Regions from separate parts of the Paenibacillus sp. SEL1 genome, predicted to be linked through region 1. Evidence: riboswitches for the same ligand, from Rfam matches in the RefSeq annotation. Region 1 holds a riboswitch; each other region holds the start of a gene.

Region 1 (2,265 bases):
AGCTGCGCAAGTATGGTATTGAACCGCTGGTAACATTGTCACATTATGAAACACCGCTAGGTCTGACTCAGAAGTATAATGGTTGGCTGGGACGTGAAGTCATACAGCATTACGTAAATTATGCCGAAACGGTGTTTACACGCTATAAGGATAAAGTAAAAATACTGGCTGACCTTTAATGAAATCAATGTAATGACCATGAGCCCGTTCACCGGTGGCGGTGTGGTTATTGACCTTTGTGCATGACACGTATCGCATTGATTACTTGCGTCAGCATATTGCCCAAATAAAGGAAGCGATTGCCGACGGTGTTGATCTGCTTGGCTACACCAGCTGGGGTCCTATCGACCTTGTGAGCATGTCTACTTCTGAAATGTCCAAGCGCTACGGATTTATTTACGTTGATCTGGATGATGACGGTAACGGAACGCTCAAACGCTCCAAAAAGGACTCATTTAACTGGTATAAAAATGTGATAGCAACCAATGGTGAAGAATTGTAATTCCATATCATCTCGGGCGGATATAGCAGAAGACATCCTAAGGATGAAATTTGCTGTACCCGCTTTTTTGATAGACATAATAATATTTCAGAGGGCTTCACAAACTTTTCACTTGTAATAAGCTGAAAGTTTTCTGTATAATGAATAAAAATTTCATATGTCTGGTTGATGTTTGCGGGAGATGGAACGAAAGTTCCGACCGAAGGGGCAAAACTCTCAGGTGCTTAGGCTGATTACAGCAACAAGCGGGGACCGTAAACGGACAGAACTCTGGAGAGACCCTTAATTGGGCGCCGAAGGTGCACCGCAGAGAACATCTGCTTAAACTCTCAGGCAAAAGGACAGAGACGCGAATAACCTGTGACAGGGAATACCCTAGGCTTTTTTATGAGCTATTAGAGGTAGTAACCTGCACAAGATGGTTGTATTTTTTCGTGCCTTTAACCTCTCCAGGAGTCGAATCAGCTGATTTGACTCTTTTTTGTTTTCTAATATGCTGGAGGAGCGGGTTGAAATGAATTTGGTACATGTATTAGAAACGATTGACAGCTGGATATGGGGAGCGCCGCTTCTTATTCTCGTAATGGGCACGGGGTTGTGGCTAACGATCCGTTTGAAGCTGCTTCAGGTTATTCGATTGCCTTTGGCGCTCAAGCTAATTGGTAAAGCGCCGGACGAAGGTAGTGGAGATGTAAGCAGCTTCGGAGCATTGAGTACGGCACTGGCAGCTACTGTAGGTACAGGAAGTATTGTTGGCGTGGCGACAGCAATCAAGCTGGGTGGGCCCGGTTCATTATTCTGGATGCTGGTTGCAGCTTTTTTCGGGATGGCAACCAAATATGCGGAAGGATTATTATCCGTTAAATACCGTGTTAAAGACCGGAACGGACAATTTTCGGGTGGTCCGATGTATTATATTGAAAACGGACTTGGCCGCCGTTTCAAGCCGCTGGCGATGTTGTTTGCCTTTTCTGGTGTTCTTGTAGCCCTATTTGGAATCGGTACTTTTCCGCAAGTAAAGGCTATCGTTTCTTCGACGGAAAGTAGCTTTGGAGTGCCAACGGTAGTTACAGCGATCATTATTTCCGTGTTAACGGCTGTTGTTACGATTGGAGGACTCAAAAGTATTGCCAAGGTATCCACAAAGATTGTTCCATTCATGTCGGGGCTCTATATCGTAGTTTGCTTAATTGTACTCATTAAGTTTGCAGGAGAGCTTCCTCATGCGATTGCTTTAGTATTACAAGGGGCCTTCTCGACCACATCTGCAACGGGTGGATTTGCCGGAGCGACGATTATGTTGGCGATGCGAAGCGGAGTTGCCAGAGGTATTTTTGCTAATGAAGCCGGTTTGGGAAGTGCGCCAATTGCAGCAGCAGCTGCTAAGACGAAATGGCCTGCAGAACAAGGGCTGATATCCATGACAGGCGTATTTATTGATACGATGATTATTTGTAATCTGACGGGATTTACGTTGCTGGTTACGGGAATATGGAGTGGAAATGACGATGGAGGTCTGATGACCCAGCATGCGTTTTCCAGTGCCTTTCCGGCTGGTGCAGAGCTCGTGACGATTAGCCTTATTTTATTTGCGTTCACAACGATACTTGGCTGGAATTACTACGGAGAACGTTGTGTTGAATATTTACTGGGTGTCAAATGGATTAAACCATACCGTTATCTGTTCATCGCACTTGTAGCAGGAGGTGCGTTCATCAAGTTGGAAGCCATTTGGCTGCTGGCAGATATCTTTAACGCAATGA
Region 2 (2,265 bases), 160 kb from region 1:
TGTGCTGGATGACAGACGGAATATGATGATCATAAATTCCTGCGCCAAGAAAGCTGGCATGTGTGTCTGTATTGGCGTTGTGTCCAGCCAGCTCGGCCAAGTGGCGGGTTAAGGCTCTCTCGTCGAGTCGAGAAGAAAGAGGGAGTTCCCCTTGATATCGAATGGCCTCTGGAATGTCACTGAATAAATCATCGATGGATGAAATGCCGACCACACGCAGCATTTCGGTTTGATCCTGTTCAGTCATAGGGAGATAACGATGCTGCTTCATAGGTTCTGGCTCCTTTCGAAAAGCAAAATTTAAATCGTAAATTAGCTAATAAAAAAGTGTGAGATGGAAAACCCAGAAGTTCATATCTGACATGTTTGCTTTATTGAAATGAAGAGAGTTTAAGATCAGCGCGGACGTTTATAAAAGGGGGCTGCCACCACCTCGGCACGCAGGCGTTTGCCACGAATCTCAACCTCCAGCGGTGTGGAGAGGGCGCTAAAACGACTGTCTACCAAGGCGAGGCCGAGATTACGCTTCAAGGTGGGCGACTGAGTCCCCGTTGTGACCTCACCGATGTGTTGTCCTTCTGCGAATACCGGGTAATGGGCGCGTGGGATACCGCGATCCATCATTTCCAGCCCGATCAATTTGCGAGGAATCCCTTGATCTTTCTGACGTTGCAGTGCTTCTCTACCGATAAAATCTCCTTTATTCAGCTTGACGAAGAACCCTAGACCGGCTTCGAGTGGTGAAATCGTGGCAGATAACTCCTGTCCGTACAGCGGCAACCGTGCCTCAAAGCGTAGGGTATCCCGAGCACCAAGTCCAGCGGGAATCAGCCCATACGACTCACCGGAACGAAGCAAACCCTCCCATATGGCTGTTGCTTCCGCGGCAGGTACGTAAAATTCAAAACCGTCTTCACCCGTATATCCGGTTCGTGAGACGAGTGCTTTTGCTCCGAACAATGGCACATTCTCATGGAAGCGGAAAGATGCCAGATTCGTAATGTCCGTATCTGCCACGGCTGCGGCAATACGTGCTGCTTCCGGTCCTTGCAACGCCAGCAATGCTATCGCATCAGACACATTCTCCATGTGAACGGATGCAGGCATATGGCGAATTAGCCAATCCCAATCCTTATCGATGTTAGAGGCGTTCACAACGAGCATGTAGCGCTCCGGTCCTTTGCAGTAAACAAGCAGGTCGTCTACTACCCCTCCATCGGGGTAACACAGGAGTGAATATTGTGCCTGACCTGGTTCCAACTGGCTGACATCATTCGTGGTCATCCTTTGCAGAAAAGCTTCGGCCTCTTTGCCTTCAACCAAAAATTCGCCCATATGCGATACATCGAATAAACCCGCACGTTGCCGGACGGCCTCATGCTCCTTTTGAATGCCGCTAAACTGAACGGGGAGCTCCCAGCCGCCAAAGTCAATACAACGAACCCCAGACTGCGTCCCGTAGGACGAATATAGCGGTGTTTTTCGCAAATTAGTCATTTTTCCACTCCTATCCGGTGTGATCGGCTAAACAAAAAAGACAGGCCGAAAAAAACGTATAGACGGCAGTCTACACTCTTTTTTCAGCTCTGTCCTTGATACCAGAAAGTTACCCCGGTATGTACCGGGTTTCCCCTTGGGTGATCCGCTCCAATAGCGAATGCTCTCCAGAGATGCGTCCGGCAGAGGTCCTTTTGCCTGAGAGATTCACCTGCAATGCAGGCTTACTCCTTCGGCGCTACCTTCGGGATCAACAGTATATTACCTGGCTTTGCAGATAACAACTTGATCCGATTCGCGTGAACTTATGTTTCATAAGCCGCAACAGCTATGCGAATCTTTTTAGCAGTCTCTCCCTCCGCGTTCATCCGCGTTTGCAGTTGTCGGGGTGTTTCCCAAAGCATTTGCTATAACCCATTAATACGCAAATTCATTCAAAATGTCAATAAAAATGTCATCAAAAACAATAGAAAAAACATTTAATATATAAATAAGGATATGTAAGCGTTTGTTATAAGCTATCATATTTTTATATAGTACGCCATATGAGGTGATATGAAGTATTTTTGTTAGTATTATTGACATGAGTGTTCTTGTTGTCATAATCTTAACCTGTCTAATACAGGTGAGCAAAAGCGATTTTATTCATATGGAAGTGAGGGGAACAGGATGAGTGAAGTAAAGCAGCAACTTTGGTATACAGACGAACATGAGTGGGTTCAGCGCACAGCGGATGGGACGTTGCGGATTGGTATTACAGACTTTGCA
Region 3 (2,265 bases), 1.8 Mb from region 1:
CCAATCTCAGCCTGACAGCCTCCCTCGGCGCCAGAAATGAAGGAGTTGTTGGCGATCACGTAGCCAATAGCACCAGCGGCGAACAGGCCGTTCACCATATGCTCATCATCCCAGCCGAACCGTTCCTGCGCACTGATGAATACACCAGGGATAACCCCACATGAGCCTGCGGTAGGCGTGGCGACAATGCGACCCATAGATGCATTAACCTCCGACACGGAGAGGGCATAAGCCATGGCGAGCGCGGAGGCATCACCGGAGCAGGTTTCCCCTGCCCGCAGATACTCGGCTAGGCGCTTGCCGTCCCCGCCCGTCAATCCACTGCGGGATACGGTGTCTTGTGTCTGTCCGCGATGAACGGCTTCCTTCATGACTTCATAATAATCAGACATTTGACGGAAGATTTCTTCCTCCGTTGTATTCGTTTCTTGTACCTGCTCTTGAATCATCAAGCGGCCAATCGTGGTGGATTCTTCAGCGCATAAAGCGCTGATCTCATGCAAATGGCTAAACCGCATCGGATTCAGCTCCTTTTTTCAAATTAATCATTTTAATTTCATACATATGAGGCAAAGAGCGCAGTTTTGCGATCAGTTCAGCCGTAGGTGGACTGTCCGTTTCGATGGCGGTAAGTGCTTCACCATCTCGGCCTTTGCGATCCACATGCATATAGGCAATGTTAATGTGAGCCGCGCCCAGCGCTGAAGTTATCGCGCCCAATGTACCGGGCTTATCTGAGTGGAGAAGCACCAGCGTAGGCAGCTCCCCGGTCAGATTGACCCGGAATTCGTTCAGTTGCTGGACATGGATGCTGCCGCCGCCGATGGAGGAGCCCAACAGTGTGCGCTGATCCTCGCCCTTCCACAGCTCGAAACGGACAGTGTTCGGATGAGGGGCGGGGAGTCCGCTAACGGCGAATTCCACGGCCATCCCGGCTTGTTCGGCCCATTGCTCGGCATCGGGAATCCGGTGATCGTCCGTATCGTAATTAAGCAGTCCTGCGATGAGCGCCAGATCTGTACCGTGTCCTTTATACGTATCGGCAAAGGAGCCGTATAATGTCATGCGGGCACGGTCAGGCTGCGCTCCGAGCCAGTGCCGGGCAACGCGTGCGAGTCGCACCGCGCCTGCGGTGTGTGAACTGGAAGGTCCGGTCATGGCCGGGCCGATAATGGAAAATACATCTTTGAAACGCATGGTGTGGCCCCCTGTATGTTCTAATACCATACTATATGGTATTTCCGCGTCTTTGCGCGTTTATGACGGTTCCTAATGCTGACGCGCAATGTGAGCACAAAAAAGGACAGGATAAGGAAGTTTCCCTTATCTCTGTCCTCGTTACCTGAGAGTTTCGTGCGGTGTTCTTACCGCCTTACCCCTTGGGTGGCTTGCGCTCTCTCCAGAGTTGCGTCAGATGACGATACATGGACCTGAGAGATTATCCGCCAGCCGGGTGCTGGCGTCTTGCTCCTTCGGTGCCGCCAGAGTGTAGGCTCCCTGGACAGACTCTCCCGTCATCTTCATTCGCGTATACCGTTCTACATGTCTTTCTTAGGGTAATGTATGCCGTGCTCGGTGTCAATCACAGGGTTCAATTTTTACATAAACAGGTGCGTTTCCAATAAAAAAGATTAAAATTTACATAATTATGGATGAAATCAGGAAGGAATTAGAAGATTGGCGGCTAATCTGATAAAGGACAAGTACATTTATGGAAAACATAGGAGGGATATTGACGTATGGTAAAAGGCTTGCGGTTCACAGGTTCACGCTTAAAAGGGATGCTGCATCTAGCAGCAATCGTATCACTGCTGATCGGGATCTTCGTTCCACTCGGTCAGGTCAAGGCAGAGGGAGCATCGACAGTAGCCGAAGCACTTCAGGGCCAAAGCAGTGGAGGTACGGTGACGGTGGAAGGCTTCATTGTCGGACATGCTACCGGATCGAAAACGGCTAACTTTTCTTCTCCGTTCGCGAATGATTTTAACGTACTGATTGCCGATCAGGCAAATGAACGTAATACGTCTAATCTATTGGATGTACAGCTGACTTCAGCGTATAGAGGGCAATTTGGGCTGTCAGGCCATCCTGAGCTGATCGGCAGCAAAATTCGTGTGACGGGTACACTCGGCGCCTACAATAATTTTGGTGGAGTGAAAAGCCCAAGCGCTGTTGAACTGGTGGGCGGAAGCGAACCGGGGGAACCAGGTGAACCTGGCGAACCTGAACCTGGCAACCCGGGTCAACCCGGTACTACATTGCCGG

What was found. A riboswitch is a leader RNA that binds a small molecule or an ion and turns the genes downstream of it on or off. The one in region 1 is predicted to bind glycine.
Region 2: linked by a shared signal. The riboswitch ahead of gcvT (glycine cleavage system aminomethyltransferase GcvT) and the one ahead of ACYCSE_RS03055 (alanine/glycine:cation symporter family protein) in region 1 are both predicted to bind glycine.
Region 3: linked by a shared signal. The riboswitch ahead of sdaAB (L-serine ammonia-lyase, iron-sulfur-dependent subunit beta) and the one ahead of ACYCSE_RS03055 (alanine/glycine:cation symporter family protein) in region 1 are both predicted to bind glycine.

Annotation. Positions count from the first base shown of each region.
Region 1 is NZ_CM137723.1:675,590-677,854, reverse strand. Features, by position in the region: partial or broken gene ACYCSE_RS03060 (glycoside hydrolase family 1 protein) at 1-502, shown strand, start outside; glycine riboswitch at 668-744, shown strand; glycine riboswitch at 763-857, shown strand; gene ACYCSE_RS03055 (alanine/glycine:cation symporter family protein) at 1,017-2,265, shown strand, end outside.
Region 2 is NZ_CM137723.1:514,449-516,713, reverse strand. Features, by position in the region: gene gcvPA (aminomethyl-transferring glycine dehydrogenase subunit GcvPA) at 1-271, opposite strand, end outside; gene gcvT (glycine cleavage system aminomethyltransferase GcvT) at 397-1,497, opposite strand; glycine riboswitch at 1,674-1,772, opposite strand; gene gcvH (glycine cleavage system protein GcvH) at 2,167-2,265, shown strand, end outside.
Region 3 is NZ_CM137723.1:2,436,125-2,438,389, forward strand. Features, by position in the region: gene sdaAA (L-serine ammonia-lyase, iron-sulfur-dependent, subunit alpha) at 1-518, opposite strand, end outside; gene sdaAB (L-serine ammonia-lyase, iron-sulfur-dependent subunit beta) at 508-1,197, opposite strand; glycine riboswitch at 1,409-1,524, opposite strand; gene ACYCSE_RS11185 (DUF6359 domain-containing protein) at 1,740-2,265, shown strand, end outside.